4 regions of the Zoogloea sp. JDB1 genome follow, and region 1 is predicted to be linked to each of the others. Evidence: predicted binding sites of a transcription regulator. Region 1 holds the regulator's gene; each other region holds the start of a gene.

The links. The regulator sigma-54, encoded in region 1, starts transcription at its own class of promoters, with help from an activator protein. The targets are predictions, from matches to a motif close to TGGCACGCTTNCTGCTNA.
Region 2: the regulator sigma-54 is predicted to act here: its motif matches at 2,501-2,518, upstream of aspA (aspartate ammonia-lyase).
Region 3: the regulator sigma-54 is predicted to act here: its motif matches at 1,905-1,922, upstream of exaC (acetaldehyde dehydrogenase ExaC).
Region 4: the regulator sigma-54 is predicted to act here: its motif matches at 2,864-2,881, upstream of AC1PPK_RS08820 (dinitrogenase iron-molybdenum cofactor biosynthesis protein).

The regions. Positions count from the first base shown of each region.
Region 1 is NZ_CM161496.1:1,298,615-1,302,495, forward strand. Features, by position in the region: gene hpf (ribosome hibernation-promoting factor, HPF/YfiA family) at 71-394, opposite strand; gene AC1PPK_RS05700 (RNA polymerase factor sigma-54) at 411-1,871, opposite strand; gene lptB (LPS export ABC transporter ATP-binding protein) at 1,887-2,609, opposite strand; gene recX (recombination regulator RecX) at 2,596-3,045, opposite strand; gene recA (recombinase RecA) at 3,071-3,881, opposite strand, start outside.
Region 2 is NZ_CM161496.1:5,222,850-5,226,730, reverse strand. Features, by position in the region: gene AC1PPK_RS23780 (dicarboxylate/amino acid:cation symporter) at 1-978, opposite strand, end outside; gene aspA (aspartate ammonia-lyase) at 1,013-2,437, opposite strand; gene AC1PPK_RS23770 (c-type cytochrome) at 2,658-3,140, opposite strand; gene AC1PPK_RS23765 (transporter substrate-binding domain-containing protein) at 3,170-3,881, opposite strand, start outside.
Region 3 is NZ_CM161496.1:1,655,742-1,659,622, reverse strand. Features, by position in the region: gene AC1PPK_RS07345 (methyl-accepting chemotaxis protein) at 1-1,745, shown strand, start outside; gene exaC (acetaldehyde dehydrogenase ExaC) at 1,978-3,498, shown strand; gene AC1PPK_RS07335 (DUF779 domain-containing protein) at 3,580-3,881, shown strand, end outside.
Region 4 is NZ_CM161496.1:1,988,611-1,992,491, forward strand. Features, by position in the region: gene ilvD (dihydroxy-acid dehydratase) at 1-1,638, shown strand, start outside; gene AC1PPK_RS08815 (hypothetical protein) at 1,791-2,057, opposite strand; gene AC1PPK_RS08820 (dinitrogenase iron-molybdenum cofactor biosynthesis protein) at 2,081-2,827, opposite strand; gene AC1PPK_RS08825 (hypothetical protein) at 3,184-3,459, shown strand; gene AC1PPK_RS08830 (methyl-accepting chemotaxis protein) at 3,568-3,881, shown strand, end outside.

The DNA.
Region 1 (3,881 bases):
CGTTGTGTCAATTGGGGCGCATTATAGCCACAACGGTCCCGGGGAAAAGGGTATTACTCGACGCCGGGAATCAGGACTCGGCGAGGTGCTGCTTCAGGGAGTCGTGACCGTGGTCGCTGGTCTTGTCCTTGTACTTCAGGACCTGACGATCAAGCTTGTCGATCAGCCCGTCGATGGCTGCGTACATGTCGGCATCTTCGTTCTCGACGTAGATGTCCTTGCCGCGCACGTGCACGGTGACTTCGGCCTTCTGACGCAGCTTTTCCACCGAGAGGATCACGCCGACGCTGGTGACGTTGTCGAAGTGACGGATCACGCGGTCCAGCTTGCTCGTGACGTACTCGCGGATGGCCGGCGTAACTTCGACGTGATGCCCCGTGATGTTGAGGTTCATGGTTGCTACCTTTCTGTCAGATGGTTTTGCGCAGACTGACCGGCGGAATATCGAGGGACTCGCGGTATTTTGCAATTGTCCGACGAGCCACGACGATACCCTGCTGGCCCAACAACTCGGCAATCTTGGCGTCGGACAAGGGTTTCTTCTTGTCTTCCGCTCCCACGAGCTGGCGAATCAGCGCCCGAATCGCCGTCGAGGAAGCAGCCCCACCGCTGTCGGTGGCAACGTGACTGCCGAAAAAATACTTGAACTCGAAAATGCCCCGCGGTGTGGCCATGTACTTTTGGGTGGTCACCCGCGAAACGGTGGATTCGTGTAGATCCAGTTGTTCGGCAATTTCCCGCAGGGTCAGCGGTCGCATTGCCACATCGCCATAATCGAAGAACTGGCGCTGGCGGTCAACGATCGCTTGCGAAACCCGCTGGATGGTGTCGAAACGCTGTTGCACGTTCTTGATCAGCCAGCGCGCCTCCTGCAGGTGGCTGGACAGGGAACCGCTGGCGCCACGGTTGTCGCGCAGGATCTGGGCATACAGCTGGTTGATGCGCAAACGCGGCATCGCATCTGGGTTGAGGCTGACGACCCAGTTGCTGCGCTGTTTGCGGACCACCACGTCGGGCACCACGTAGCGGGTGTCGGCCTGGGAGAACTGGGCACCGGGGCGCGGGTTGAGGCCGAGGATCAGGGCGTGGGCTTCGCGCAGGGTGTCGTCGCTGCAGCGCAGTGCGCGCTTGATCTTCAGGAAGTCGCGGGCGGCGAGCAGTTCGAGATGCTCGCTGACGATTGCGATGGCCAGTTCACGGGCCTCGCTGGGGGGCAGGGTGTGCAACTGCAGGGCCAGACACTGGCCCACGTCCTGGGCGCCGATGCCGGCCGGGTCCAGGCTCTGGATCTGGCGCAGGGCGATCTTGAGATCGTCCAGTTCGATTTCCAGTTCGGGGGGCAGCAGCGGCAGCAGATCGGCCAGATCCTGGCTGAGGTAGCCGTCGTCGTCGAGGGCCTCGATGAGGAAGCGCACCAGCGCCCGGTCCCGGTCGGACAGCGGCGTCAGCGCAACCTGGGCGTCCAGGTGGTCGCGCAGGGACGGCACGGCGGCCTGGAACTCCTGGAAGTCGGTCTCGTCATCGTCGTCGCGTTGCCCACCACTGCCCGCTGCAGCCCATTCACCGGCTTCGCCGCTGCTGTCGAAATCATGGTCCGGTTCGCGCTCGCGTTCCGACTCCCGGGATTGCTCCTGCTCGCGTTCGTGCGCGGCTTCGCTGCCTGCCGGCGCCACGGGGCCGGGGGCCTCGACGCGGCTCGAGCCAAGGTCGCCCTCGGGCTCTTCCCGCTCGAGCATGGGGTTTTCCAGGAGGATCTTCTCGATCTCCTGGTTGAGTTCGAGGGTCAACAACTGCAGCAGCTTGATGGACTGCTGCAGCTGAGGTGTCAGCGCGAGATGCTGGGAGAGTTTTAGCTGGAGGCTGGGCTTCATGAGTCGTATCGGGCCTCAGAGCCTGAAGTGCTCGCCGAGGTATACCTGGCGGACCTGTTCGTTGTGAACGATCTCGTCCGGGCGGCCACTGGCCAGCACCTCGCCGGCGTTGATGATGAAGGCACGGTCGCAGATGCCGAGGGTTTCACGGACGTTGTGGTCGGTGATCAACACACCGATCCCCTTGTCCTTCAGGAAGCGGATGATCTTCTGGATGTCGATGACGGCGATCGGGTCGACGCCGGCGAAGGGTTCGTCGAGCAGGATCAGGCGCGGGTCGGTGGCCAGGGCACGGGCGATCTCGCAGCGTCGGCGTTCGCCGCCGGACAGGGAGATGGCGGTGCTGTCGCGCAGGTGCTCGATGCCCAGCTCGTTCAGCAGCTCGTCAAGGCGGCTGGCGATCTGCGCCTTGGAGAGGCTCTGCAACTCGAGCACGGCCTGAATGTTCTCGGCCACCGTCAGCTTGCGGAAGACACTCATCTCCTGCGGCAGGTAGGACAGGCCCAGGCGTGCGCGCTGGTGGATCGGGCGATGGGTCAGCACCTCGTCGTCGAGGGTGATCTCGCCGCCGTCGGCGGCCACGAGACCGACGATCATGTAGAAGCAGGTGGTCTTGCCGGCGCCGTTGGGGCCGAGCAGACCGACGACCTCGCCGCTGCCGACGTTGAAGGAAACGTCGTGAACGACCGTGCGGGCCTTGTACTTCTTGCGTAGGTTGCTGACTTTAAGCAGGCTCATCGCCGGGGTGTTCTTTCAGGACTCTACGAATGATTTCGGTGGAAAAGCCGCGACCTTGAAGGAATCTCGCCTGCCGTGCCCATTCTCGCGCGTCTGCGGGTGGTGTGGTGAATTTTCGGCGGTGGATGTCGCGGGCACGTTCGAGTTCGCTTTCGCCGGTGTTTTCGTCGATCGCGTCGCCGATCAGTTCGGAGGATACGCCACGGCGGCTCAGTTCCAGTTTCAGGCGGGCGGCGCCGAAGCGGCTGGCCTTGGCGCGCACGTAGGCGTCGGCGAAACGGGCATCGGACAACAGGCCGAGGTCCACGAGGCGGTCGAGCTCGGCATCGACCTCCTCGGGGCTGCCGAGCGCGCCGAGCTTGCGCGCCAGCTCCGCGCGGGAGTGTTCCCGCTGGGCCAGGCAGCGCAGGGCGCGTTCATGCAGGCTTGCGACCATCGGCGTAGCGTTCTCGTCCGCGTCGTCAGGCCGCTGCAGCTGCCGCCGGCGGCAGCGCCGCCATCTCGGGCAGGCCGACGGCCACGCGGATCTTGTTCTCGATCTCGCGGGCGATGTGCGGGTTGGTCTTCAGGAACTCGCGGGCATTGTCCTTGCCTTGGCCGATCTTCTCGCCGTTGTAGGCGTACCAGGCGCCGGACTTGTCGATGAACTTGTGCTGGACGCCCAGATCGATGATCTCTCCTTCGCGGGAGGTGCCTTCGCCGTACAGGATGTCGAACAGGGTCTCGCGGAACGGCGGGGCGACTTTGTTCTTGACGACCTTGACCTTGGTTTCGGAGCCGATCACCTCGTCGTTCTTCTTGATGGTGCCGATGCGGCGGATGTCCATGCGCACCGAGGCATAGAACTTGAGCGCGTTGCCGCCGGTGGTGGTTTCCGGGCTGCCGAACATCACGCCGATCTTCATGCGGATCTGGTTGATGAAGATCACCAGGGTGTTGGTGCGCTTGATGTTGGCGGTGAGCTTGCGCAGGGCCTGGGACATCAGGCGGGCCTGCAGGCCGGGCAGCTGGTCGCCCATCTCGCCTTCGATTTCGGCCTTCGGGGTGAGGGCGGCGACGGAGTCGATGACGACCACGTCCACGCCGCCGGACCGCACCAGCATGTCGGCGATCTCGAGGGCTTGTTCGCCGGTGTCCGGCTGGGAGATCAGCAGGTCGCCGATGTTCACGCCGAGCTTCTGGGCGTAGGTGACGTCCAGCGCGTGTTCGGCGTCGATGAAGGCGGCGGTGCCGCCGAGCTTCTGCATCTCGGCTACGACCTGGAGGGTCAGC
Region 2 (3,881 bases), 1.7 Mb from region 1:
GATGCCGTAAGCCTGGGCGACGAACAGCGCCGCGAAGGTGGTGTAGATCATCGAGCCGTCCAGGTTGAAGGAGTAGCCCAGCGGCAGCACGAAGCTGGTGATGCGGTTCTTGATGCCGAACTTCTCGAGCTGCTCCATCAGCTTCGGGTAAGCCGATTCGCTGCTTGCCGTCGAGAAACCAAGCAGCATCGGGCCGCGGATCAGCTTGAGCAGGCGGAAGATGTTCTTGCCGAGCACGAAGTAGCCGGCGGCGATCAGCACGAGCCACAGGGCTGCCAGCGCAGCGTAGAAGCTGAGCAGCAGCTTGCCGAAGACGAGCAGCATGCCCAGACCGTTGGTGGTGATGATGCCGGCGACAGCGCCGAAGACGCCGACCGGGGCGAAGCGCATCACGTAGTCGGTGACCTTGAGCATCACATGGACGACTTCTTCCATGGTGCACACCAGGCTGCGCGCCGTCTGGCTGTGCAGGTGGCCCAGGGCAGTGCCGAAGAAGACCGCGAAGACCAGGATCTGCAGGATTTCATTGGCCGCCATCGCTTCGAAGATGTTCTTCGGGAAAACGTGGGTGATGAAGTCCTTCAGGTTCAGTGCGCTGGTCTTCAGGTTGGTGGCAGTGCCGGCCTCGGGCAGCGGCACGTTGAGGCCGGTGCCAGGCTGCAAGATGTTGGCGAAGAGCAGGCCGAGCAGCAGCGAACAGAACGAGGCGCCAACGAACCAGCCGAGGGCCTTGAGGCCGATGCGGCCGACCGTCTTGGTGTCGCCCATGCCGGCTAGGCCGGCAACCAGGGTCGCGAAGACCAGCGGGGCGATGATCATCTTGATCAGGCGCAGGAAGACGTCGGTCAGGATGCCGAAGTAGGAGGCGATCTCCTTGGCCTGGGCGGGGGTGGCGGCCAGCGTGTTGCAGGCGTAGCCGACAATGATGCCGAGCACCAGGGCGATCCCGATCAGGGTCGTCAGCCGGTTCATTTTCATGATGTTCTCCTTGGTTCCAGAAAGGGACGGGCGCTCAGGCGGCCCGGGCCGGGATCATTTGCGGCTTGGTCAGAATTTCGGGGCGCAGCACCTCGGCCAGCGCTTCGGCGCTCATCAGGCCGCGGTTGAGCACGATCTCGGCGACGCCCCTGCCGGTGGCGTGTGCCTCGGCGGCCACGTCGGTGGCGTTGGCGTAGCCGATGTAGGGGTTCAGCGCGGTGACGATGCCGATGGAGCGCTCGACGCTGGCGCGCAGGGCATCCCGATTGGCGGTGATGCCGTCCACGCACAGGTCGGCCAGCGTGGTGCAGCCGCGGGACAGGTGCAGCACGCTCTTGAACAGGCTGTGGGCGATGATCGGTTCGAAGGCGTTGAGCTGCAGCTGGCCGGCTTCGGCGGCGAAGGTGACGGTCATGTCGTTGCCGATCACTTCGAAGGCGATCTGGTTCACCACTTCCGGGATCACCGGATTGACCTTGCCCGGCATGATCGAGGAGCCGGCCTGGCGCGGCGGCAGGTTGATTTCGCAGAAGCCGGCGCGGGGGCCGGAGGAGAGCAGGCGCAGATCGTTGCAGACCTTGGACAGCTTGGCGGCGACGCGCTTGAGCACGCCGGACAGCTGGATGAAGGAGCCGCAGTCCTGAGTGGCTTCGATGAGGTTCGGCGAGGTAACGACCGGGATGCCGCTGACTTCGGCGAGGCGGCGGCACACCAGGCCGGCGTAGTCCGGGTGGGCGTTGATGCCGGTGCCGATGGCGGTGGCGCCGAGGTTGATTTCGCGGATCAGCAGCGCGGCTTCCTTCAGACGCTCCTCGTCCTCGCCGAGCATGGTGGCGTAGGTGGAGAACTCCTGGCCGAGGGTCATCGGCACCGCGTCCTGCAGTTGGGTGCGGCCCATCTTCAGCACGTCGGCGAATTCGGTGGCCTTGCGCTCGAAGGCGAAGCGCAGATGGGCCATGGCGTCCACCAGTCGGAAGATGCCCACGTAGGTGGCCAGCTTGAGCGCGGTGGGATACACGTCGTTGGTGGACTGGCTCATGTTGACGTGTTCGTTGGGGTGCAGGAACAGGTACTCCCCACGCCGGTGCCCCAGGATCTCCAGTGCCCGGTTGGCGATCACCTCGTTGGCGTTCATGTTGGTGGAGGTGCCGGCGCCGCCCTGGATGACGTCCACCACGAAGTGCTCGTGGAACTGGCCGGCAATCACTTCGCGGCAGGCCTTGACGATGGCCTCGGTCCGCTCGCTGTCGAGCAGGCCCAGTTCCTGGTTGGCCTGGGCGGCGGCGAGCTTGATCTGGGCGAGGGCACGCACCAGATCCGGATAGGCGGCGATGGAGATGCCGCTGATGTTGAAGTTCTCCAGGGCCCGCAGGGTGTGCACGCCGTAGTAGGCGGCGGTGGGGACCTGGCGGTCGCCGAGCAGGTCGTGTTCCGTGCGGTAGATGGCGGTGGTGGTCATACGTGTCTCCAATGCTTTTGAATGTCGTTTGCCGGGCCGTGGAGAGGCCGTCGTACCCATTCATTTGCAGGAGCTGTGCCACCGCCCGGACCTCGATCCGAGTTTTTATATGTATGTTTTTAAAGGGTTTTGTTTTCTCTGGTTACGGGTTCGTTCGGATTCCCGGAAAGGGGGCGAAAAAAGCATCCGGAAATCCGAACGCCGCGAAGGTGGGGCGGGCTCAGTACCAGTTCGAATCGTCGTCGTCGGTCGCCTTGCGGGCAGCGGCCTTTACGCGGACGGCTTCCTCGCGCAGGAAGGTGACGATCTGCCAGATCTCCTCTTCGCCGAGGGCCATGCCGAAGGAGCCCATCTGCGTGTTGGGGCGGCCCTTGGAGATGGTGTCGAACATGAACTTGTCGGAGTTGGGGCCGCCGGGGGCCCAGGCGCCGCGTACGAGCTGCGGGCACTTGCCACCGTGGCCGCGGGTGTTGTGGCACTGCTGGCAGTTGCGGCCGAACAGTTCCTCGCCCTTGCGGGCGGCTTCGGCATTGCCGGCGAGGGGATTGGCCGACGCGGCGGCTGCAGGTGCGCCACCGGCCGGCGTCACACCGAAGGCGTGGGCCAGGCCGCTGAGCCCGAGGGCGAGGCACAGGCCAATGGCGGAGGCCCGCTGCCGGACGGCACGGGCGGTGAGGGATGTGGGGGAGGTGCGGGGTGTCATGGTTCTCTGGTGTGGGGTCGTTGGTTTGATCACGGCGCCAGGCCGTGGGTCCTCAGGATTGCGTCGAGGCGGCCGTCGCTGCGCAGGCTGTTCACTGCGGCATTGACGTCGGCCAGCAGGGCCGCGTCGCTGCGGCGCAGCGCGAAGACGAAGCGGGTGCGGCCGGCGTCGGGCAGCGACAGGCCGTCGATGGTTGGGGCCTTGCCCAGCCGCCGGGCCTCGGCAAGGGCCGGTTGCCACAGCGCGGCGGCGTCCACGCTGCCGCTGGCGAGGGCGGCCAGCAGTGCGGCGTTGCTGCCGTAGGGCACCCGGTGCAGGTGCTGCTGGAACAAGTACAGATCGGCTGGCGTGGCGGTGACCACGCCGATCCGGCCGAGCTGGCGGGCGTCGTCGAGGCGGCGCACTGCCGTGCGCGCGCCGACCAGCACGTAGCCGGTTTCCAGGTATGGGTTGCTGGCCGCCAGGCGTTTCTCGGCCAGGTCCTCGTTGGGCCCGCCGCTCTCCGGAATGCCGGCGAACAGCGTGCAGGCGCCGCCGGCGAGGTTCTGTGCGAGGGCCTTGCCGAGGCCGCCCCGGTTCGGGATGGTCACCCACTGCAGGCGGAGGTCCCGGCCGAGCTGCCCGGCGACGGCGCGGGCCAGCTCGGCGTCGAGGCCGCCGTCCGGCAGGCTGCTGGCCGAGAACGGGGTGTTGGCCTCGGCGAGACAGACGGTCAGCGGGCCACCGCCTGGTTCTGCCGGG
Region 3 (3,881 bases), 360 kb from region 1:
GGAAGATCACCGACTGCAACGGCGAATTCCTCGCCGCCAGCGGCTTCACCTACAATGAACTCATCGGTCAGCCCCACAATATCGTCCGCCACCCCGACATGCCGTCGGAAGCCTATCGGGACATGTGGGACACCCTGTTACGCGGCCGCCCTTGGAGCGGCGTCGTCAAGAACCGCCGCAAGAACGGCGACTTCTACTGGGTCAACGCCACCGCCACGCCCCTTCCCGACGGTTCCGGTTACATGTCCGTGCGCATCAAGGCCACGCGCAGCGAGATCAGCGGCGCCGAAGCCCTCTATGCGCAGATGCGGCGCGATCCGAGCATCCTGTTGCAGGAAGGACGTCTCGCCCCCCGCGGCATCGCCGCGCTGGCACAACGGATCGTTCCAGCCCTCAGCATCGGCACCCGCATCTATCTGCTCACAGCCTTCGTGGCAGCCATCGGTGCCGGTTTCGGTATCGTCGGGCTCAACGACGCGGCACAGGCCCGCGATGCACTGAAACAACACCAGAGCGCACAAGCCGGACTCGTGCAACAGGTCGCCTCCCTGAGCGCCCAATTGCGGGCCAACGGCAGCCTCGACGCAGGCGGGCTGGACCAGCTCGGTGAAACGCTGCGCCACCAGGGAGACGTGGCCCAGGCCGAATACGCCCGTGCCGAAGCCCACTACCAGGACCTCCTGCAGTTGTTCATCGGACTCGGCGCAATCGGCCTGCTCGCCGCTGCACTGGGGTCCGCGGCACTGGCTCACCGCCTGCGTCAGTCCGTTGACGCTGGCAAGGGTGTTGCCGAGGCCATTGCCAGCGGCAACCTGCTGCAACCTCTCCCCCAGGCCGGATACGATGAACTGGGTGCCCTAATCATCCACCTGGCGGTCATGCGCAACAACCTGCACGAGCTGATCGCATCGATCCGCAACCAGGTCACCGCGCTACTCACCAACGCCCGCCAGCTCAGCCAGACCGCCAGCGACACTCACCGGCTCGCCGAAGATCAGTCCGAATCGGCGTCGGCAATGGCCGCGGCCGTGGAGCAACTGTCGGTCTCCATCGACCACATCGGCGACCACGCCCGTGAATCACGGGAACTCTCGGAAGGCTCGGGCAGCCAGGCCAGCAGCGGTGCCAGAGTCATTACCGCGGCGGCCGGCGAGATGCGCGCCATCGCCGAATCGGTGAACGAGTCGGCCAACTCCGTACGCGATCTCGAAAGCCTGTCCGGTGACATCTCGATGATCGTCGGCGTGATCCGCGACATCGCCGACCAGACCAACCTGCTCGCCCTCAACGCCGCCATCGAGGCAGCCCGCGCCGGCGAATCGGGACGTGGCTTTGCCGTCGTCGCCGATGAAGTACGCAAACTGGCCGAGCGCACCACCAACTCCACCGCCGAGATCACCACGATGATCGAGCGCATCCAGAGCGCGACCCGCGGCGCGGCCGACGACATGGAGGCCGGCGTCACGCGGGTGGCCCGCGGCGTCTCGCTGGCCGCCGAGGCCGGCGCCACGGTCGGCAGCATCCAGGACAGTACCCAGCGCGTGCTTGCCTCGGTGGCCGGCATCACGCTGGGTCTCGAGGAACAATCGACCGCCGCCCGGGACATCGCGCAGCGGGTCGAACGCATTGCCGGCACCTCCGAATCCAACGCCGCCAGCGCCGCCACACTGACCCGCGCGGCAAGCGAACTGGCCGAACTGTCCCGCCAGCTGGAAGTCGTATCCGGACGCTTTCGCATCGCCTGATGCAACGCCAGGTGCTCCATCGTGCACTTCGCATGGAGCATATGTATCGAAATTAAACACTTCAACAGCCTGGTCATTGCGCTGCACAAAATTTGGACAACTCCGCCAAGCCACTGATAAACAAGACGTTTGAATCCATAACCAGACCTGATCCGATACTGGCATGCCCCCTGCTGAATAAGGTTCAGCGCTGCACGAAGCGTTTTCGAACCGACACCTGGAGGAGATACCCATGCTGTACGCATTGCCCGGCTCTGCCGACGCCAAGGTCCAATACAAGTCCAAGTACGACAACTTCATCGGCGGCAAGTGGGTCGCTCCGGTCAAGGGCGAGTACTTCGACGTCGTCACCCCGATCACCGGCAAGCCTTACACCCAGGCTGCCCGCTCCGGCGCCGAAGACGTCGAGCTGGCCCTCGACGCCGCCCACGCCGCCGCCGACAAGTTCGGCCGCACCCCGGCTGCCGAGCGTGCCAACCTGCTGCTGAAGATCGCCGACCGCCTCGAAGCCAACATCGAGAAGCTGGCTTACGCCGAAACCGTTGATAACGGCAAGGCCATCCGCGAAACCCTGAACGCCGACATCCCGCTGGCTGTCGACCATTTCCGCTACTTCGCCGGTTGCCTGCGCGCCCAGGAAGGCGGCATCTCCGAGATCGACGAAAACACCGTCGCCTACCACTTCCATGAGCCCCTGGGCGTCGTCGGCCAGATCATCCCCTGGAACTTCCCGATCCTGATGGCCGCCTGGAAGCTGGCTCCCGCCATCGGCGCCGGCAACTGCGTGGTCCTGAAGCCGGCCGAGTCGACCCCGATCTCCATCCTGATCCTGACCGAGCTGATCGCCGACCTGCTGCCGCCGGGCGTGCTGAACATCGTCAATGGCTACGGCCGCGAAGCCGGCATGCCGCTGGCCACCAGCCGCCGCATCGCCAAGATTGCCTTCACCGGCTCCACCGCCACCGGCCGCGTGATCGCCCAGGCCGCTGCCACCAGCCTGATTCCCGCCACCCTGGAACTGGGCGGCAAGTCCCCCAACATCTTCTTCGAAGACATCATGGCGGCCGACGACGCCTTCCTCGACAAGGCTGTCGAAGGCATGGTGCTGTTCGCCTTCAACCAGGGCGAAGTGTGCACTTGCCCGTCCCGCGCCCTGATCCAGGAGTCGATCTACGACCGCTTCATGGAAAAGGTGCTGGCCCGCGTCAAGGCCATCAAGCAACTCAGCCCGCTCGACACCGACAGCATGATGGGTGCCCAGGCCTCCCAAGACCAGCTGAACAAGATCATGTCCTACATGGAAATCGGTCGCCAGGAAGGCGCCGAGTGCCTGATCGGTGGCGATCGCACCCATATGAACGGTGATCTGGCCGGCGGCTACTACATCCAGCCGACCCTCTTCAAGGGCCACAACAAGATGCGCGTGTTCCAGGAAGAGATCTTCGGACCGGTGCTGGCTGTGACCACCTTCAAGGACGAAGCCGAAGCCCTGGAAATCGCCAACGACACCCCCTACGGTCTCGGCGCCGGTGTGTGGAGCCGCGACGGCAGCCGTGCCTACCGCATGGGCCGCAACATCAAGGCCGGTCGCGTATGGACCAACTGCTACCATGCTTACCCGGCCCACGCCACCTTCGGCGGCTACAAGGAATCCGGCATCGGCCGCGAAACCCACAAGATGATGCTCGACCACTATCAGCAGACCAAGAACCTGCTGGTCAGCTACAGCCCGAACGCGCTGGGCTTCTTCTGATCCAGGCATTTCACGAGTAAGGCAAGGTGTTACGGGGCGGGTTTCTCGCCCCGTTTTTTTCGCCCTCAAGAAAGCGCGAACATGACCGAACGCATCGTGGCCACCGAAGCGGCCAATCAGTACATCGACGAACTGCGCGCCGAGCATGGCCCGCTGATGTTCCTGCTGTCCGGCGGCTGCTGCGACGGCAGCGTGCCCAACTGTTACAAGCTCGGCGAGGTGCTTCCCGGCCAGACCATGCTCAAGCTGGGCACAATCAATGGCGCGGATTTCTACTTGGGGCATCAGGAGTTCCAGTACTACGAGAATAGCCAGCTGACCCTCGACGTAAAACCGGGCAACGGCGGCGACTTCTCCCTCGACTGCGGCCGCGGCAAGGCCTT
Region 4 (3,881 bases), 690 kb from region 1:
GGCGTCGCCAAGGAGTTCAACACCATCGCCATCGACGACGGCATCGCCATGGGCCACGGCGGCATGCTCTACAGCCTGCCGTCCCGTGACCTGATCGCCGACAGCGTGGAGTACATGGTCAACGCCCACACCGCCGACGCGATGGTGTGCATCTCCAACTGTGACAAGATCACCCCGGGCATGCTGATGGCCGCGCTGCGCCTCAACATTCCGGCGATCTTCGTGTCCGGTGGCCCGATGGAGGCCGGCAAGGTCAAGTGGGAAGCCAAGGTGATCTCCCTCGACCTGGTGGATGCGATGGTCAAGGCCGCTGACAGCAGCTGCTCCGACGAGGAAGTGGACGCCGTCGAGCGTTCCGCCTGTCCGACCTGCGGTTCCTGTTCCGGCATGTTCACCGCCAACTCCATGAACTGCCTGACCGAGGCTCTGGGCCTGTCCTTGCCGGGCAATGGCACCGTGGTGGCTACCCACGCCGACCGCGAGCAGCTGTTCCTGCGCGCTGGCCGCACCATCGTCGGCATGGCCCGCCGTTATTATGAGCAGGACGACGAGTCCGTGCTGCCGCGCTCCATCGCCAGCTTCAAGGCCTTCGAGAACGCCATCAGCCTCGACGTGGCGATGGGCGGCTCCACCAACACCGTGCTACACCTCTTGGCCGCGGCCAAGGAGGCCGGTGTGGACTTCACGATGAAGGACATCGACCGGATTTCCCGCCACGTGCCCTGCCTGTGCAAGGTGGCGCCGGCCGTGGCCGACGTGCACATCGAGGACGTGCACCGCGCCGGCGGCATCATGGGTATCCTCGGTGAGCTGAACCGCGCCGGCCTGCTGCACACCGACCTGCCCACCGTCCATGCCAAGACCCTCGGCGAGGCGCTGGCGACCTGGGACGTGATGAAGGCCCACGATGGTGGCGTGTTCAACTTCTACAAGGCTGCACCGGGCGGCGTGCCGACCCAGGTCGCGTTCAGCCAGGATCGCCGCTGGAACGAGCTGGACCTGGATCGCAGCCACGGCGTGATCCGTGACAAGGCGCATGCCTTCAGCCAGGACGGTGGCCTCGCCGTGCTGTACGGCAACATCGCCGAGAAGGGCTGCATCGTGAAGACCGCTGGCGTCGACGAGTCGATCTGGCAATTCACCGGCCGTGCCCGAGTGTTCGAGAGCCAGGAAGATGCGGTGGCCGGTATCCTCGCCGACCAGATCGTCGCTGGCGACGTGGTGGTGATCCGCTACGAAGGCCCGAAGGGCGGCCCCGGCATGCAGGAAATGCTCTACCCGACCAGCTACCTGAAGTCCAAGGGCCTGGGCAAGAGCTGCGCGCTGCTCACCGATGGGCGCTTCTCCGGCGGCACCTCCGGCCTGTCCATTGGCCACGCCTCGCCGGAAGCGGCCTGCGGCGGTGCGATCGGCCTGGTGGAAGAGGGTGACACCATCGAGATCGACATCCCCAACCGCCGCATCCACCTGGCGGTGTCCGGCGAGGTGCTGGCCGCCCGCCGTGCCGCCCAGGACGCCCGTGGCTGGAAGCCGGCCAATCGTGTCCGCCACGTGTCCGCCGCACTGCAGGCCTACGCGGCGCTCACCACCAGTGCCGATACCGGCGCGGTGCGCGACGTGACGCAGATCCAGCGCTGAGTCAGGTTTCCGCGTGATCTAAAGACAAAGCCCGGCGAAAGCCGGGCTTTGTCTTTTTGGCGTGAGTTCAATCGCCCGCAACTTTGCTCTGGCTGCGGATGACGAATGAGTTCGCTCCCGCAGTCTGTCGTGTCGCCCCGTGTCGCCGAAACCTAGCGCGCCAGCTCTTCCAGCGACGCTTGCAGCTTTGGCACGAACAGCGCGTCCTGCTCGCTGATCTGGGCAAGGGCGTAGCGGATCAGCTGGGGGCCTGCGGCGATGGCATCCGGCGTGTTGTCCAGCTCGGCGGCGAAGCGGCCGATGCTGCTGGCCACCAGCCGCGTGATGCGCGGGTTTTCGCCAAAAACGCGGGCCGTGCCGATGGCGTTGCTGATCAGCGCGGCGGTGGCCTCGAAGTGATCGGGTTTCGGCTTGGTCATGGCGTGTCCTTCAGGAACGATTTTCAGTCCGCGTGAACGTCGTCGGCCGCCCGGTTCGCGCCGTAGTTGCGCAGCCGGTTTTCCGCAGCGACGCCGAGGATCTTCAGCAGCCAGGGCGGCGGCGAGTTCTCCATGGCGTGCTGGAACTTGGCGATCACCTCGTCTGCAGTGCCGCCTTCCGCCAGCTTGATCGGGTAGATGTCGGCACGGATGATCTTGGCCGCCGCCGGGCCGCCGACGGACACCACATACACCACGTGGCAGTCGCCGATGAGCTGAGCGCGGAACAGGTTCTTGTCCGGCGCGAAATCCGCCTCGGCGGTGTGGCGGACGTCGATCAGGCGGCTCTCGGTGGGCGACACCTGGTAGACCAGGAAGCGCAGGCAGGAGCCGAAGTGGCCGTTGAGCGCCAGGCCGAAGTCGGAGGCGATGGCGACGCGTACCGAGCCCGGCATGTCGCCTTCGTTGTAGGGCTCGAGCGGCGGCAGGCCTTCATCGTCGTCGGCGTCGCCCCACAGGATGCGCACGGCCAGCTTCATGGCTTCCAGGCCGATGCCGATGTCCTCGCCGTCCTCTTCGCCGTCGAGGCTACCGAAGCCGGTTTTCAGATGGGTGACGGTGATGTTGCGCAGGGTCTCGGTGTCGATGCTGTCGCCGAGGCATTCCTGCAGCACTTCGATGAGGCGGGTCAGGCCGATGTTGGGCATGGCCCGCGCGGCAAGGGCCACCCGGAGGGCAGCCTCGCGGGTGATCTTTTCGGGTTTTTCCATGGGGGACTCCGCTCGCTTGTGATGTTTCCCCGGCTATCAGCAGATACAGTGCCAGCTCCCGGGGTGTCGTCAGGCATGTCGTTCAAGTGCTTGTCGGCAAAGCGGAAGTTGGCGGATGCCGGAGCCCGTCCGACGGCTGGCGATGTGTCGTTTCAACGACAAAGCCCGCATCCGGCGTGGCGGGAAAGCAGCGGCTGGATGTCGCCTTCCCGACAAGCCGGGGGCGTCAACGGGGCCGGAATGCCGCACCGGAGGCGCTATCCGAGCCTGGGAGGGCGTGGATCGAAGATTGCTATGCCTTGTTCGACACCGCCGGATTGCGGCGGTCTTCGACAATGCGACAGCGGGAGACCCACATGGATGCAAGAGTTAGCGTGAAGGACAGGAACGGCCGGGCGGTCACCGTGGGCGAACATGTGCGGATCCTGTCCGTTTCGCCGGATCCGGACATGGACGAGGACGAACTGGACATGATCATGTTCATGGTCGGGGCCATCTCCGAGGTGGAGAAGATCGACGAGGAGGGCCGCGCCTGGGTGACCATGTGGTGGAACTGCGTGGAGACGACGGCGGTGAGCAGCGTCGGTCTGTTCCCCCATGAAATGGAATGGGTGCCGCCGGAGCTGGGTTGAATTATCTGTGTGACGTGGTGTGTTGAACCGTCAAGATTAAATGGGAATATGTCGATAAAGTCATATTCCTCATTTTTCTGGCGGTTCCGCTGAATCGCCTCACAGATCATGTTCGCCCGACTGTCCATCAAAACCCGTCTTTTTCTGCTTCTTCTCCTGAATGGGCTCCTGTTTATTGCCGCCGTTGGCGCGCTGCTTCTGCAGATGGACTGGAATCAGGAGCGAATCACCCGTTTTCTTGACTCCGATCTCGCCCTCGAACGTAACCTCGGTGACGCCTATTCTCAGGGGCTCCAGATCGGTCAGGCGCTACGCAACATCCTTCTCGATCCAGCCAATGAAAAGGGCTATGCGAATTACAACAAAGCTCGGGCGCAATTCGACGAAGCCATGCAAGCCATCGCCAGAGCGGATGGAATGGC